DNA from 3 places in the Bacillus sp. DX3.1 genome. Region 3 is predicted to be linked to each of the others. Evidence: predicted binding sites of a transcription regulator. Region 3 holds the regulator's gene; each other region holds the start of a gene.

Region 1 (6,043 bases), 290 kb from region 3:
CGGATTAAACTTTGGTATCGCAACAAAACCATTATTATTAGCGGGTATCGGCTTAATTTACGCAGCCATTTACTTCTTTGTATTCTATTTCTTAATTAAGAAATTCAACTTAAAAACACCAGGTCGTGAAGATGATGATGAGCTAGTAGAAGACGGAGATGCACCAGTTGCAGGATCTATTGGTGAAACTTACGTAGCGGCATTAGGCGGAAAAGAAAACTTAGCAGTTATCGATAACTGTGCAACTCGTTTACGTCTACAAGTAAAAGATGCAACCTTAGTAAATGAACCAGCATTAAAACGTGCAGGTGCAAAAGGTGTTATGAAATTAAGTAATACAAGTGTACAGGTAATCGTTGGTACAAACGTTGAATCTGTAGCTGATGATATGAAAAAACACGTATAATTTACATTGAAAGAGGATGTCCTAAAAGATCGACGAAATCGGTCCTTTAGATGACATTCTCTTTTTTTTGTTTAAAAATTCCAATGACAATCTTACTTTTGGAAATTTTCTTTTTCTTTTTTTTACATATCGATTGGTAATATGTTCATCACATGATACAGTAAGGATGACATAAAATGAAATTCCTATTATTAGGAAAGAAAAGACTATGGAATGTGGTCATTGAAGCGATTGAATAACGGTAAATAAGGGAAAAAGCAATTATGAAATAAAGAAAGGGTAATGTCGGTATGAAGTCTCAAAAACCGATTATATACATAAAAAGAACAGTCATTTTTAGTGTGTTGTTCGCACTTGTATATTTCGGATATACAAAAATTATTTCGCATAATAAAAAAGAGAATGAGTTAAAAGTAGCAACAGAGATAAAAAAAGAAACGGTACAAAAGCAACCGGAAAAACCTGCAGAGCAATCACAACAAGCTCACGAGGCAGAACAGCCTGTTGAAGAAGGACCGCCACAAGAAATTAACGAAAATGCACAATTAGATGAGTATTTAAAGAGCAAAAATTTTAGTGGAACAGCAGTTGTTGTGAAAAACGGAAAAGTACTTCTGAATAAAGGATATGGACTTGCAAATAGAGAGAAAAATGTACCAAATAATTCAGATACAACATTCTACATTGGTTCAATTACAAAAGCCTTTGTAGCAACAGCTATTATGCAGTTAAAAGATCAAAATAAACTTCAAACAGAGGATACGGTAGCGAAATATATTCCTGATTTTCCACAAGGTGGTGAAATCAAATTAGCTCATCTTTTGACACATACGTCTGGTATTCCGGAATATGAGGCAGGAGCAGACCAAATTTCTCATGATGAGTTATTGAAGCGGATTGGACAACAAAAACGTTTATTTAATCCAGGGGCAAAATGGAAGTATTCTGATTCCAATTACTCAGTACTTGCGTATATTGCGGAGAAGGTTAGTGGACAACCGTTAGAAGAATATATTAAACAGCATATTTTTAATGTCATAGGCATGAAGCATTCAGGTTTTGGTACGGAATTAGAGCAAACAAAGTATCCTTCTACTGGTTATAAAATAAAAAATAATAATATGACAACACCCGCTATTCCAAGTATGTCACAATTGTACGGATGCGGTGATATATATACAACTGCAAACGACTTATACTTATTTAATGAAGCGTTATTTTCAGGAAAATTAATTTCAAAAGAAAGTTATAATCAAATGTTTACAGGGGGTAAAAAAGACTACGGATTCGGGTGGTATGTGAATCCGGGAAGTTACACTAATCATGGTGTAATGCCGGGATGGAACTGTTTAAACGGTTTTAGCAAAAACGGAAGTGTACATGTTGTTTTATTATCTAATATTCAAAATAACATTAAATCATTTGGTTCAGTGAATAATGACATTTATATGATGTTGCAGCAGATTGAAGTGTAGAAGGCTATCTTTTGAGATAGTCTTTTTATTATTTCAACCGAGAAGACCCCCTCCTCTAAACGAAGTGAAGTTGGGGGTAGTTCAATGGAAAAGTATTAGAGTTGACACCAAACTAAGTTGTAACTATAATTATTACAACAAGAATGATAAAGGAGAAGTTATTATGACATTAAAAATAAAAGTTTATTCGGATTATGTTTGTCCGTTTTGTTTTTTAGGAGAACAACCACTGCAAGAAGCAATTCAAGGAAAAGATGTAGAAGTAGAATGGATGCCGTTTGAATTAAGACCATATCCAGCGGAGCGAATTGATCCATGGAATGAGCCAGATAAATTAGGAATGTTCCAAAGTACAATTATACCGTGGGCAGAGCAAATGGGAGTTGATATGAAACTGCCTCGACTTTCACCGCATCCTTATACACATACTGCATTTGAAGGATATCAATTTGCGAAAGAACATGGAAAAGGAAATGAATATCAGCACTGTGTATTTACGGCATTTTTCCAAGAAGAACGAAATATTGGTGAAATTGATGTGCTAGTAGAAATTGCTGGAGAAGTCGGATTAAATCAAGATAAATTTAAAAAAGCATTAGAAGATCGTACCTATAAAGCTGCTCATGAAAAAGCTGTACATCATGCGTACTATGAACAGGGTGTACAAGCTGTACCGACATTTATTATTGGCGATAGCGTTGTACAAGGTGTCAAAGATAAAAAAGCGTTAGAAGCAGTGATTGAACAAGAATTGAAAAAAGAAACGGCAACTATTTCAGAAGGAATGACATGCAACATAGATGGTTGTGAGTGATGGAAAAGCAGGTGCTAATAGCATCTGCTTTTTTGTTGCGTTCTGATGAATTATAATTATTTCAATAAAGTGAAACTTTAATCAGTGGGAGTATTACTGCCCGCAAATAGCGGGGGAAATTAGGATTAATTTGTAGATGAGCGTTGCCACTTCTTTGTGTTCAAGCTTATGTATATAGCGAAAACAAAAAGAGGAGGCGCTTGAAATGAAGTATGTCATCACACCGCGATATTTACCTGTCCCAAGTAAAAGGCGTTCTGGATTACAAATGGAGAAAGTTGCTTTTGTGGTCGCGCATGATACAGGAAATCCGAATGCAACAGCTGCTCAAAATGTATTGTATTATGAAAGATCCTGTAATGAGATGAGTGCATCTGCACATCTATTTGTTGATGATCGGGACATTATTGAATGTATACCAGCGTTAACAGCTAAGCCTGAAAAGGCATGGCATGTTAGATACGATGTCCCAGGTGATAATAACCGCTTTGGGCAGAATGCAAATGATGCAGCAATCGGAGTGGAGCTTTGCTATGGCACAAGTGGGAAGATTGATAATGAAGAAGCATACACGCGATATGTATCGGTAATTGCGTATATTTGTAATAGATTTTCTTTGCATCCTTCCGTCAGTTTAATTAGTCATAAAGAGCTAGACCCTTCGCGGAGAGAGGATCCACATACAGCTTTTGCCTACATGGGAAAGTCATGGGGAGAATTTGTGCAAGATGTAATGCGAGAATTTGAAGGAACATCCCCAGCAGTAACAGTACGTACAGGCATAGTTGAAATTGTAGCAGACTCTTTAAATGTTAGAAAAGAAGCAAGCTTCACCGCGCGAATTGTAAAAGTTGTGCATAAAGGAGAACGCTATCAAGTATTCGGGGAAGAAAACGGCTTATATTGTGTTGGAACGAATGAATGGATTAGCACAAATTCACAATATGTGAAATTCCTTTCAGGTTCACAGCAAGTAGCCAATGAGCGTGTTAGAGTAGTCGAGATTGTAGCAGATTCATTATATGTAAGAAGCGCCCCTAGTTTTAACGCGCGAATTGTAAAGGTTGTGCACAAAGGAGAAAGCTACAAGGTGTATGGGGAAGAAAACGGTTTGTATTGCGTAGGAACAGATGAATGGATTAGTGCAAATTCAAAATATGTAAAGTGAAACTTTGATCAGTGGGGGGGCTTTATCCCCCACTGATCATTAGCCTTCACCAATCGGGCTTTTATGGGCAGTTTATCCCCCACTTAACCTCTTTGCTTTTTGCTGAACTTTGAGGTGGGGATATTACTGCCCGTTAATGCGGGGTAAAAGGTATTTCCAATTAATAATGAAAAAAGTGTGCCAAACAGGCACACTTTTTTACTATTCTGTTTCAAAATGACTATAACAGAATAGTAAGTAAGGGTATTACAGTTTACAACGGGTATGACTCTTCAAACTACATAATATAATTCTTTTATTATAATATAAAAAAATACAATTAATTAAAGGGTAAATTTAGTAGATTTTTAAATGATGTTAATACTATGTGAATAGTGGTTTGCTCAACATTTCACAAATGTGTCACAACTATCTCATTCACTTTTCAAAAAAAGTAGTATCCTAAATGTATAAGCTGTTATATAAAAATTCTTAGTCCTGTACTAATCAAAAATGGAGGAGATTAGGATGACTCAAGTAATAGAAACTGTAAAAAAAGCATGGACAAACTTTAAAGGTGAAAAATGGAAAGCAGAGATTGATGTTCGCGATTTCATTTTAAATAATGTAAACGTTTACGAAGGTGATGAGGCCTTCTTAACTGGTGCAACAGAAGCAACGAAACAACTTTGGGATCAAGTAATGGATTTAACAGAACAAGAACGCGATAATGGTGGCGTTCTTGATATGGATACAAAAATTGTTTCTTCTATTACATCACATGACCCAGGATACTTAAATAAAGATATTGAAACAGTAGTTGGTTTCCAAACTGACAAACCATTCAAACGTTCTTTACAACCATACGGTGGTATTCGTATGGCAGAGCAAGCTTGTGAAGCTTACGGATATGAAATGGATAAAGAACTGAGCCGTATTTTCAGAGAATGGCGTAAAACGCATAACCAAGGTGTATTTGATGCATATACTCCGGAAATGAAATTGGCTCGTAAATCAGGTGTTATTACTGGTCTTCCAGATGCATATGGCCGTGGTCGTATTATCGGTGATTATCGCCGCGTTGCATTATACGGTGTAGATCGTTTAATCGAAGCAAAAAAAGTAGATTTGAATTTAACTGGCGGTGTAATGAGCGAGGATACAATGCGTCTACGTGAAGAGTTATCTGAGCAAATGCGCGCACTTCAAGAACTAAAACAAATGGCAGCTTCTCACGGTTTTGATATTTCTAAACCAGCAACAAATGCACAGGAAGCATTCCAATGGTTATACTTTGCATATCTTGCAGCAATTAAAGAACAAAATGGGGCAGCAATGAGCCTTGGTCGTACTTCTACATTCTTAGATATCTTCATTGAAAGAGATATCGAAAACGGTACTTTAACAGAAGAAGCGGCACAAGAAATTGTGGATCACTTCATTATGAAGTTACGTCTTGTAAAATTTGCAAGAACACCTGATTACAATGAATTATTCTCTGGTGACCCAACTTGGGTAACAGAATCTATCGGTGGTATGGCACTTGATGGTCGTCCATTAGTAACGAAAAACTCATTCCGTTTCTTGCACACATTAGATAATTTAGGTCCAGCACCAGAGCCAAACTTAACAGTTCTTTGGTCTAAACAATTACCACAGAATTTTAAAAACTACTGTGCGAAAATGTCTATTAATACATCTGCGATTCAATATGAAAATGATGACATTATGCGCCCAGAGTACGGCGATGACTATGGTATTGCTTGCTGCGTATCTGCAATGAGAATTGGTAAACAAATGCAATTCTTCGGAGCACGTGCAAACTTAGCAAAAGCGTTATTATACGCAATTAACGGCGGTAAAGATGAAAAATCAAAAGCGCAAATTGGACCTGAATTTGCACCAATTACTGCTGAAGTATTAGATTACGAGGAAGTTATGCGTAAATTCGATATGACAATGGAATGGTTAGCAGGTCTATACTTAAATACATTAAATGTAATTCATTACATGCATGATAAATATAGCTATGAACGTATTGAAATGGCACTTCATGATACTGATGTTCTTCGTACAATGGCAACAGGTATCGCTGGCTTATCTGTAGTAGCCGATTCTTTAAGTGCAATTAAATACGCAAAAGTAAAACCAATTCGTGATGAAAATGGCATTGCAGTTGATTTTGAAATCGAAGGTGATTT
Region 2 (6,043 bases), 2.2 Mb from region 3:
GAATATATAAAGAAGAAACGATAGGAAATAAAGGTTGATGTGAAGGCAATGATAGATTTTGTAAATTTTGATTAATATGATCTAACCCAAGTCGATCCATTAAATATTCAGTATTCGCATTTGAACTAAATTTCACCATACCTTTAGCAACTTCTTCTAAAGAAACTGTATTTTCATCCATTTTCTCTGTTCTTATTAAATATCTTTGCCAACGATCCTGTGCACCACCATCTGTATTCGGAATATAATAGCGATTCACATCATCAATAGATACAATGGTATTCGGATCAATTCTCCCATCTACAACCTGTTTCGTAAATTCTAATGCGACAATTAATTTCATCGTACTTGCGACAGGTAATACAACATCCGGATTCACAGAATAAACAACTTTATCATTTCGTTTTATAAGTAGGGCACTGTTTTTTTCATCTTTATGTTCTTCAACAAACGAAGCAATATATTGAGCATCATCGTTATTTGAACTCCAAACTTTTTCCACTAAAAAGTTACCCGATATAAGCAATATGAATACACTAATGATTCCAGCACATACTATAACTTTCTTCAAGTGAATTTTCTCTCCCAATATTTATCTTTTAATCTATTTATATATAAAATTACAGGCAAAACAATAGAGACGATTTCCTAAAGAATCGTCTCCACCATTGTAACTTGCAATCTCCTATTATGTCTATGTCATAATTCGAACGAAATTTTCAAGAAATTTTTTATAATTTAAACTCCAGCCAATTCTCACCCACTTCTGCAACGCTTTTGCATCAGGTTGGGGACGAAAATCAGCAATACTTTCTCCTTCGGCGCTTCCTTCCAAATCTATATCAACCCTACGATATACATACTCAATAAAAGAAGAATCTACAACAGCCATCATCGTTACAACATCATGAATTGGACTGCCTGATATTTTCGGGTTCATTTTCTGATATGCTTTATAATAATATTTAAAAATTGGTTCAATTAGCTTATTAAATTGTGTTTTCGAATGTTTTGCAATATACTTTACAGTTTCCGGGATAATAATCGCCTCATTTGTTACATTAAGTGGAATCAGTGTCAAATTCTTTGCATGTTGCATCACTAAATTCGCAGCAATTGCATCACCATGAAAATTTGCCTCTGCTACAGGAGTAACATTTCCTGGAACAAGAAAGGCCCCGCCCATACTATAATATTCTTTTACATTTTTCATTACATCTTTCTCCAAAATAAATGCTGTTGCTAAACTTGTCAATCTCCCTGCATCAACAAGAATAATTTCATTTTTATAACGATTAATAATATCAAAGATTTCACAAAATGGTTTAATATTTGGGCGAATTGTTTTTGGCGGGCGAATCGGTCCCAATCCTTCTGGTCCATGAATTTCAGGATAGTACGTTGTAAATTCACCAGATAACGGCATTTTAGCTCCGTTAATAATCGAAATGTCTTCTCTACCAGCGAGTTGCAGCAAATAAGCAGCGTTACTCGTTGCTTTCTCTTGCTTCACATTTCCGTATCCAGTGACAATACCAACAATTTCAATTTCAGGATGCAACAAGCCATACATAATTGCTAAAGAATCATCAATACCGGGATCCCCTAAAAAAAGAATTTTTTTCATGGCCTTCAACTCCATCCCCTCAATTGTTATTACTATATGAAGGAACAAAAGTATGCAGAATAAAAAGGTACATATTTTCCCCCGTGCTACCGTAACAATAATACCTCCACCGATAAGCGTTTCACTTCATCACACCAACACTTTTTGAACAAACGATGAATCCTTTATATAAATTGTATCTTTACATCATTTGTTCAAATTTTGTTCATTGTGATTCGCTTCACAAAAATACATAATAAACTTGTACATACATTTTATATTGCATTAGGAGGGATTTATTATGTTTATTGATTTTTTACGCAATGATAAAAGAGCACTATTTATCCTGTTACCGCTTCGTTTATATTTAGGATATACATGGTTATCTGCCGGTATAGGTAAGCTTTTGGGGCAATCATTTGATGCAAGCGGATTTTTAAAAGGAGCAATTGCAAAAGCTGGCGGAGATCATCCAGCTGTACAAGGCTGGTGGGCTGATTTCCTACAAAATTTCGCGCTTCCAAATGCCGATTTATTTAGTTTCCTTGTACAATGGGGAGAAATTTTAGTTGGACTTGGACTTCTTCTAGGTGGGTTAACAAAAACAGCTGCATTTTTCGGAATTGCCATGAATGCCGCTTTCTTATTAAGTGGAACTGTCAGCACAAATCCAAATATGATGCTGTTATCCATACTCATTTTAGTAGCCGGATATAATGCCGGACGTATCGGTTTAGATGGGTATGTTTTTCAAAAGGTTTTCCATAAAAACAATAGTAATCCAAACCCTTCAGCACGGAAATTCGCATCATAAATCAACGACATACTCATTACAGCTTCCGATAACACTGATTGTGTGAATGAAAAGTCCCTTCAGATCTTAAAATGTACCCTATAGAGTAGACACTAAAAAAGTCTCCCTATAGGGTTTTTGTATATAATTAAGAAAAACATAAAGACTGGGGAAATTTATGAGTAAAAAGGTTTTTACAGAGAAAGAAATTAAGCTGTTATCATCTAATCAATATGTTAAATCTGTCAGTTCAAAAAGTATCACATATACGGATAAATTTAAGCGTATATGTATTGAGGAAAAAGAGAAAGGCAAGTTTCCAAGACAAATCTTTGAAGAATGTGGGTTTGATGTAGAAATCTTAGGAATGGATAGAATTAAGGCAGCGAGTAAAAGATGGAAAAAGGCTTACAATGAAAATGGGATTAGCGGCCTACGTGACACTAGATTTGGAAATTCAAAGCGTTCTAGAGAAAGAGAACTGACTCTAGAGGAGAAAAACGCTCGCTTAGAAGCTCAAATTAACTTACTAAAGGCAGAAAATGAACTGTTAAAAAAGATTCGTTTGATAGAAAGGGGGCTAAAAAAGTAGTCCTTCTTTCTAGCCAAAAATATATCCTGATTCGTTCAGTGATAGAAACATATCAACTCAAACATATGGTGAAATACCTATGTGGAATAGCCGGTGTCTCAAGAAGCGGTTATTATAACTATTTCTCTGTGAAATCACAGGAACGAAGACATCAAAAAGATGAAAAGGATGAGGTAGTAAAAGGGCTCATCCTAAAAGCCTTCCATTTCAAAGGTCGTAAGAAAGGGGCTCGCCAAATCAAAATGACTTTGGCGGGTCAATTTCAGGTTGTCTACAATTTGAAACGTATACGACGAATCATGAAGAAATACGACATTATATGCCCAATTAGAAAGGCAAATCCTTATAGACGAATTAGGAAAGCTACAAAAGAACATCGAGTTGTGCCAAACCTATTGAATCGCCAATTTAAGCAAGGAATCCCTGGTAAAGTCCTCCTAACAGATATCACATATTTATTTTATGGAAAAGGTCAGAAAGCCTACTTATCAGTCATTAAAGATGGTTCAACTGGTGAAATTTCAGCCCATCATATATCAGAACGTATGACTGTAAAATTAGCTACAGATACTCTTCTAAAGTTAAAAAGGAACAAAAACTTTCAGAAAGCCAAAGATGCCTTGATTCACTCAGATCAGGGAATTCAGTATACGCACCCTAATTTTCAAAAAGCAGTTAAGAAACTAGGATTACAACAATCCATGTCAAGAAGAGGAAACTGTTGGGATAACGCTCCCCAAGAATCTTTCTTTGGCCATCTTAAAGATGAAGCTTCTATTCAAGCATGTACAACTCTAGATGAATTAAAAAAAGAAATTAAACAATATATGATCTACTACAATTATTACAGATATCAATGGAATTTAAAAAAGATGACTCCTGTGCAATACAGAGATCATCTTCTTCAAGCTGCCTAGGCTTTTTTTTAATGTCCTTTACAAAGGGTACATTTTACAATAAGACAATTTTCACCATAAAAAAAGCCGATTTTCCCACGTTAAGGAATTTCGACTTTTCTGTTTTACAGCATATTTACATATCGTTTATTAAATAATATATGGGTACGTCCGAGATACTTTCAAAAAAAATAGAAAGACCTCATTTATTCATAGCGTTCGTAATAAAATGATGATAACTGTTCTATTAAACTACTTTTAAAAATTCTTGCTATATAAATCCATTTTGATTTTTCGACATATAGCCGCGGCTATGGATAACAAAAGGTGACCTGCACTCGTTTTCTCTCTTTGTTTTCACTTGGCATGGGGCAGGAAAAGGATCTGACCGCTTCTATGCATGACCGGATGCTCTCTCCCACCTAAAAAGAAGGGTTTTATGTCGGTTTTTTAATTTGGATTTATATAGTTAAGAGATTGATTTCTACTAAATAAATCGAAAAAATCGACTATCTGATACTTACTGCAATAACCTACTCATCTTTTTTAAATTCATGTTAACGGGAGGAAAAGGGATGCACCACAACGATCAGAAAAGGAAATGGAATGGGGGTTCCAAAGTGAGCCCGTATTCTCTTTTAGATGTAAAAGATGAATTAAAGAAAAAAAGTAAAAACAAACAGACTTCTATTAAAACATGTAAATTAACGGAAGAAGAGACAATACTAATCCATGAAATTAAAGAACGAACAAGACAACTCAACAAAAATAATGTGACGAGAACACGTGCTTATTATCAGTTTTACCTCCGATGCCCAGAAATACACTGGGCCCTACTTGGACACATGGTATCTCGTAACGGTGGTTGGAATATGACGGATTTAAAAGGCGAGTTATATACAAGACTATTGTCAGAAAAAGATCAACTCACCTTCTTTTCTTTTCTAGAACGAGGAAACTGGTTAATCTTCCAGGATGTGTACCCACAATTTTTAGTGTATGAACAAAGTGTTAAAAAATCCAAAGGACTGTTTCATCTTCTACCACTTTTCAATGTATCAACGTTTATGGAAACGATGTGGAACCATTTTTGGAGAACAAGCAATCACTATACATTAGCCATTGCGACTATTATTAATGAACAAAGCTATTTAGAAAAAAGGGTTATTCAAAATGCACATTTTAAAAGGACCGTACTAAATAGTGTTGGATTCAAATTTTTTGACTTTTTTCGTTTTAATCATATCCTTTTTCCATTCTATGAAGATAAGACTAAACAAAAAATATTATTATTTGGCGATACAATGACACATTTCACCTCCCTGCATGAGCGGATTTTGTTGGGTAAGCGATTATACTCACTGTTGTTTCGCAATGAGAATATCTTATCAAAAGTAGTAAATTGGGCTCATGACCATCCACATACTGGTTCGCGAAAAGACTACTGGCCCCATTTGTTTTCTGATATAAATGAATCATTTTCTCGTGAATTTTATAAACGTCGGACAAAAAAATGTCAATTAAGAAAAGGTACGGATCGTTTATACAGTCCGCGATTAATATATGCATGGAAAGATCTTAATCATGAAGAAGCGGAAAGCGGAGACTGGTTTGAAGACTGGCATATCGTGGACTATTTAATCGATAAGGGAGAAAATACAAATGGAAAGATTAATGATGAATATTGCAAAACACTTGAAAAAATTGAACTTGCAATTCTGGCAAAAAAAAATGTCCTTCTCAGAGAAGAAGAAACAGAAGAGTAATCATCTGGCATTTGTAGTCACCATCATTTTCTCTTATTTCATTGGAACGTATTTAGACTTACTATTTGTCAGTAAACAAATGTATACCTTCCCAGTAAGACCATTCCCAGATATATTTACAATCAATGTCGCTTTTACATTATTGATATTGCCAATCTTTACTGCGCTCTTTTTACGAATCGCAAAAACGTTGTCTGCATTTTCAAGAATCCTGTTTATCGTTTTGATTGGACTTTGTGCAAGTGTATCCGAACAATTTGCTGAAAACTTAGGATGGTTCACTCATAGCGAAGCATGGCATCATTCTTATTCTTTTTTCGGATACATGATTTTCATGCTCCTTATATGGAAGATTTATCGATGGTTTCAATAACAAGCGACAGCGTTAGG
Region 3 (6,043 bases):
GGCTGTTGTAATTTCGCTAGCGCGTTCGTAATCGGCATACACTTCCGGCAGACAAAGTTGATCTTCTAATTCTGTAATTTCTTCTTCTAGTTTCGCGATATTTTCTTCTAATTCTTCAATTTTTCGTGAGCGTTGACGTTCTAACTTTTTACGTTCTTTTTCCTCAAGGTAATTTATCTTTTCTTGAGCAATTTGTTTTTGGGCGGGTGCATTTGTTTCTAATTGTTCAAATTCTGCCCGTTCAAACATTTCATTTTTCTTTTCCACATAGTAATCGTAATCACCTAAATATTCCTGTGCACCATCTGCTGATAATTCAACGACTGTTGTCGTTACACGATTGATAAAATAGCGATCATGGGAGACAAATAAAAGAGTTCCTGGAAAATCGATTAAGGCATTTTCTAAAATTTCTTTGCTATTTAAATCGAGATGGTTCGTTGGCTCATCTAGAATGAGTAAATTGGACTTTTGCATCATTAATTTTGCTAGGGCCAATCTTGCCTTTTGTCCACCGCTTAGGGAAGAGACTGGTTTTAACACATCGTCTCCTGAGAATAAAAAGTTGCCGAGTAGGGTGCGAATCTCTTTTTCAGGTTGCATTGGATATTCATCCCAAAGCTCGTTCAGAACACGCTTTGATGATGTTAAGTTTGCCTGTTCTTGATCGTAGTATCCGATGGAGGCATTAGAACCGAAAGAAATGTCTCCACTTAATGTCTCGATTTTATTTACAAGTGACTTTAGTAATGTAGATTTCCCAATTCCGTTTGGTCCAACAAGTGCCACACTGTCTCCTCGTGTTAATCGTACATTGACATGTTCAATAATCGGTTCTTGATTATATCCAATGGAAACGTCTTTTACTTGTAGCACATCATTCCCACTTTGCTTTTCGATATCAAAATGAAAAGATGCTGATTTTGAATCACCTAATGGTTTGGTCATCAGTTCCATTCGTTCTAATTGTTTACGGCGACTTTGGGCACGCTTTGTTGTAGAAGCACGAGCAATATTTTTTTGGACAAAGTCCTCTAATTTTGCAACTTCGTCTTGCTGCTTTTCATAGCGCTTCATGTCCTGTTCATAGAGTGCGGCTTTTAAGTCTAAATATTTACTGTAGTTTCCGACGTAACGTCTACTTTCTTTGTTAGAGATTTCATATACTTGTGTGACAAGTTTGTCTAAAAAGTAGCGATCATGGGAAACAATTAGAATAGCGCCCGGATAGCCTTGTAAGTATTGTTCTAGCCATGTTAGTGTATCAATGTCTAAATGGTTTGTCGGCTCGTCTAAAATAAGCAAGTCTGGTTTTGTTAATAGCAATTTACCAAGAGCTAACCGCGTTTTTTGACCACCGCTTAATGTGGAAATCGTTGTTCCATGCGTTTCTGCTGGAAAACCAAGGCCGCTTAAAATAGAGCGAATATCCGCTTCGTATTGATAACCGCCTTTATCTTTATAATCCAGTTGCAATTGATCATAGTCAGCGAGCAATTTTTCATATGTAGTAGCGTTTGAGAAGTTTTCTTTCTTACCCATTTCTTGCTCTAACCTTCGAAGTTCTTTTTCCATGTGTTGTAGATGCGTAAAGACAGTTAATAATTCATCCCAAATGGTCAATGAAGTTTCTAAACCGGTATTCTGGGCTAAATAACCGATGGAAACGTCTTTTGGTTTTATAATTTCACCATCGTCGTGAGAAAGTTCCCCTGCAATAATTTTTAATAGTGTAGATTTTCCAGCTCCATTTCGGCCGACAAGGGCGATGCGATCTCTTGTTTGTACTTCAAGTTTAATGTTTGCAAGGATTGTTTCGGCACCGTACAATTTAGAAAGTCCGTTTACTTGTAATAAAATCAATTTTTTCACCTCAAATAATTTCTTAACTTTGCCATGTTATATTTCTCAATCATACTAAAAATAGTGTATAGTTTAAAATAAAGAGAGAAGTCTCTCTCTATTATACAAGGAAAGTCTTAAGTGCTAAACTTCTGTATTTGTTCAAATTACATGAACAGAGATAGGAGGAGAGGAGTGGTTTTATGGATCAGCAAAAGATTCCACAGGCGACTGCCAAACGATTGCCTCTATACTATCGATTTATCCAAAACTTATCCCTTTCTGGTAAGCAACGTGTATCATCTGCGGAATTAAGTGAAGCGGTGAAGGTAGACTCCGCAACAATTCGTAGAGATTTTTCATATTTTGGGGCGTTGGGAAAAAAAGGGTACGGCTATAATGTGAATTATTTACTGTCGTTTTTCCGAGAAACGCTTGATCAAGATGATATAACACGTGTAGCACTTATTGGAGTGGGTAATTTAGGGACCGCTTTCTTACATTACAATTTCACGAAAAATAATAATACAAAAATTGAAATGGCTTTTGATGTAAATGAAGAGAAAGTTGGAAAAGAAATCGGAGGAATTCCTGTATATCATTTGGATGAACTTGAAGAACGTTTGAAAGATGATATACAAGTGGCAATATTAACAGTACCTGCTACTGTTGCACAAGCTGTGGCAGATCGATTAGCTCATACAAACGTACATGGAGTTTTGAATTTCACACCAGCACGGTTAAATGTATCAGAGAATATAAGGATTCATCATATTGATTTAGCTGTAGAATTACAAACGCTGGTTTACTTTTTGAAAAATTATCCACAATAAAAACGCAGGGGAAATCCCCCTGCGTTTTTATTGTTCTTTTTTTGTTTTCGTTTTGAATTTTACTAAGATAAGGCGAAGTGCTAAATTAAAATCTATTGTCGCCATACCAGCAAGCAGTAGCGTATAAAAATTCCAGATTGTATCTTCAACATTAATAATTGCTAAGTATGTAAAAATACATCCAAGAAGGAAATACAGTGCTGCCATGAACAATGGTGAGTTCCTCATATTTAAAATCCTCCGATAAATCCTTGCATTTTTTCTGCTTCTTTTATCATTTCTTGTATTTGCTCATTACTTAATGCGACTTGAAATAGTGCAACTAATGTATTCATGGCAACGTGAGCCATGATGGGAACGATAATTCGTTTTGTTTTCACGTATAAGAAGGCGAAAACAAGACCCATAGCAGTGTATACCAATAGGTGCGTAAAATCAAAGTGGATAGCTGCGAATACAAGTGAACTAATGATAGCTGCGATAAAGAAATTAAACCTTTTATACAGTGTGCCAAATAAGATCTTTCTAAAGACAATTTCCTCTAAAATAGGACCTAGTATAGATACAACAATGAGGAACCAAGGAGTGGTCCTTGCTATTTCCATTAAACGCTCTGTATTCTCAGAGCCTGGCTTAATACCTAACAAACGCATTTCGATCGTACCAGCAATCGTTTGAGAAAAGAAAGCTAAAAAGAATCCGATAAAGATCCAACCAATTGTTGCGGGAATACTTGCGCGTTTTGTATCTAAACGGCTTTCGCGAATATCCGTTCTGAGTAACCACAGTACAATGCATAATGCAATGAGAAAGCTAATAATTGCCCAGTGGCCAGTCATAAGTTGTATTTTTTCATCTCGTGTTAAACCGCTATTATTGTACAGTCCGGTTTTTAAAAGTAGCGGTAATCCAATAACACCTGATAATTGCATGAGAATATATGTAACTATAATCCACCAATACTGTTTCTTCAAATTGGTTAACCATCCTTTCTAGCCCTTATGTTATGAAATAAGGCAGGATAACATGTAAACATCCAGCCAGGAGTACAGAATAACCGTGTGTTTTATTATTTTTTTGTAAATCTTTGCTTGAAAATGAAATAGGAAACAGGAAAAAGCTGTATCTATAGAGAAAACAACTTATGGCATCTTTCTTATTGTAACATACGAGAAGCGGAAAAGCCGATGCAATATAAAGTGAGCTAAGGCTCGACTATGTGATAATCATTCGGTAGAAAAAGCCTGTATATTGATTTGCAAAAAATTATGATTTTTTTACTTGCAAAAGAAATTTAGATTATTTATTATTATAAGTGTGTTAGCACTCGGAGCTACTGAGTGCTAATAAAGAAAATTTACATAAAAAAATGAGGAGGTTATTGTTCATGCTAAAGCCATTAGGTGATCGCGTTGTAATTGAGCTTGTTCAAGCAGAAGAAAAAACAGCAAGTGGTATTGTATTACCAGACACTGCAAAAGAAAAACCACAAGAGGGTAAAATCATTGCAGTAGGTACTGGTCGTGTGCTTGAAAATGGTGAGCGTGTTGCTTTAGAGGTAGCAGCAGGCGATCTTATCATCTTCTCAAAATATGCAGGTACTGAAGTGAAATACGAAGGTGCAGACTACTTGATTTTACGTGAAAGTGACATTTTAGCAATTATTGGTTAATTATATACATTTTTAAAAATCCAAGGGGGTCAAAAATTATGGCAAAAGATATTAAATTTAGTGAAGAAGCACGTCGTTCGATGCTTCGCGGTGTCGACACTCTTGCAAATGCAGTAAAAGTAACGCTTGGACCAAAAGGTCGCAATGTTGTACTTGAGAAAAAATTTGGTTCACCACTTATTACAAATGATGGTGTAACAATTGCAAAAGAAATCGAATTAGAAGACGCATTCGAAAACATGGGTGCGAAATTAGTAGCAGAAGTTGCTAGTAAAACAAATGATGTAGCTGGTGACGGAACAACAACTGCAACTGTATTAGCGCAAGCAATGATTCTTGAAGGCTTAAAAAACGTAACAGCTGGTGCAAACCCAATGGGTCTTCGTAAAGGGATCGAAAAGGCTGTTGTTGCAGCAATTGAAGAATTAAAAACAATCTCTAAACCAATCGAAGGTAAATCTTCTATCGCACAAGTAGCTGCTATTTCATCTGCTGACGAAGAAGTAGGTCAATTAATTGCAGAAGCAATGGAACGCGTTGGTAACGATGGCGTTATTACATTAGAAGAATCTAAAGGCTTCACAACAGAATTAGATGTAGTAGAAGGTATGCAATTCGATCGTGGATATGCATCTCCTTACATGATTACTGATTCTGACAAAATGGAAGCAGTTCTTGATAATCCATTTATTTTAATCACTGACAAAAAAATCGCTAACATTCAAGAGATTTTACCAGTGTTAGAGCAAGTGGTACAACAAGGTAAACCACTTCTTATCATTGCGGAAGATGTAGAAGGCGAAGCATTAGCTACATTAGTAGTGAACAAACTTCGTGGTACATTCAATGTAGTAGCTGTAAAAGCTCCTGGATTTGGTGACCGTCGTAAAGCAATGCTAGAAGATATCGCGATCTTAACTGGTGGCGAAGTGATCACTGAAGAATTAGGACGTGATTTAAAATCTGCTACTATTGCATCTTTAGGCCGCGCTGGCAAAATTGTTGTAACGAAAGAAAATACAACAGTTGTTGAAGGTGTAGGTAGCACAGAACAAATCGAAGCTCGCATTGGTCAAATCCGTGCGCAATTAGAAGAAACAACTTCTGAGTTCGATCGTGAAAAATTACAAGAACGTCTTGCTAAACTTGCAGGCGGTGTAGCTGTAATTAAAGTTGGTGCAGCAACTGAAACTGAATTAAAAGAGCGTAAACTTCGCATTGAAGATGCTCTTAACTCAACTCGTGCAGCAGTAGAAGAAGGTATTGTTGCAGGTGGTGGTACTGCACTTATGAACGTATATACAAAAGTAGCTGGTCTAGCAGCTGATGGCGACGAAGCAACAGGTATTAACATTGTACTTCGTGCATTAGAAGAGCCAGTTCGTCAAATCGCAATCAACGCTGGTCTAGAAGGTTCTGTAGTTGTAGAACGCTTAAAAGGTGAAAAAGTAGGCGTAGGCTTCAACGCAGCAACTGGTACTTGGGTAAACATGCTTGAGTCTGGTATCGTAGATCCAACAAAAGTAACTCGTTCAGCACTTCAAAACGCAGCATCTGTTGCAGCAATGTTCTTAACAACTGAAGCAGTTGTTGCTGACAAACCAGAACCTAATGGTCCTGCAATGCCTGATATGGGCGGCATGGGCATGGGCGGTATGGGCGGCATGATGTAATAAAGCTTTATAAGCCTTGATAT

The links. The regulator Rex, encoded in region 3, represses fermentation and respiration genes when NADH is low (regulators of the CRP and FNR family bind a similar motif). The targets are predictions, from matches to a motif close to TTGTGAAATATTTCACAA.
Region 1: pflB (formate C-acetyltransferase) is a predicted target of Rex. The motif match lies at 4,243-4,260, and genes of this name have one in related genera.
Region 2: QRE67_RS16025 (DoxX family membrane protein) is a predicted target of Rex. The motif match lies at 1,836-1,853, and genes of this name have one in related genera.

Annotation. Positions count from the first base shown of each region.
Region 1 is NZ_CP128153.1:564,470-570,512, forward strand. Features, by position in the region: gene nagE (N-acetylglucosamine-specific PTS transporter subunit IIBC) at 1-406, shown strand, start outside; gene QRE67_RS02765 (serine hydrolase domain-containing protein) at 697-1,881, shown strand; gene QRE67_RS02770 (DsbA family oxidoreductase) at 2,045-2,695, shown strand; gene QRE67_RS02775 (N-acetylmuramoyl-L-alanine amidase) at 2,901-3,863, shown strand; gene pflB (formate C-acetyltransferase) at 4,371-6,043, shown strand, end outside.
Region 2 is NZ_CP128153.1:3,228,067-3,234,109, forward strand. Features, by position in the region: gene QRE67_RS16015 (serine hydrolase) at 1-571, opposite strand, end outside; gene QRE67_RS16020 (nucleoside hydrolase) at 695-1,642, opposite strand; gene QRE67_RS16025 (DoxX family membrane protein) at 1,908-2,420, shown strand; one part of gene QRE67_RS16030 (IS3 family transposase) at 2,578-2,950, shown strand; one part of gene QRE67_RS16030 (IS3 family transposase) at 2,950-3,908, shown strand; gene QRE67_RS16035 (DUF2515 family protein) at 4,463-5,653, shown strand; gene QRE67_RS16040 (CBO0543 family protein) at 5,619-6,026, shown strand.
Region 3 is NZ_CP128153.1:276,198-282,240, forward strand. Features, by position in the region: gene QRE67_RS01550 (ABC-F family ATP-binding cassette domain-containing protein) at 1-1,863, opposite strand, end outside; gene QRE67_RS01555 (redox-sensing transcriptional repressor Rex) at 2,046-2,675, shown strand; gene QRE67_RS01560 (YdiK family protein) at 2,703-2,903, opposite strand; gene QRE67_RS01565 (CPBP family intramembrane glutamic endopeptidase) at 2,906-3,649, opposite strand; gene groES (co-chaperone GroES) at 4,063-4,347, shown strand; gene groL (chaperonin GroEL) at 4,386-6,020, shown strand.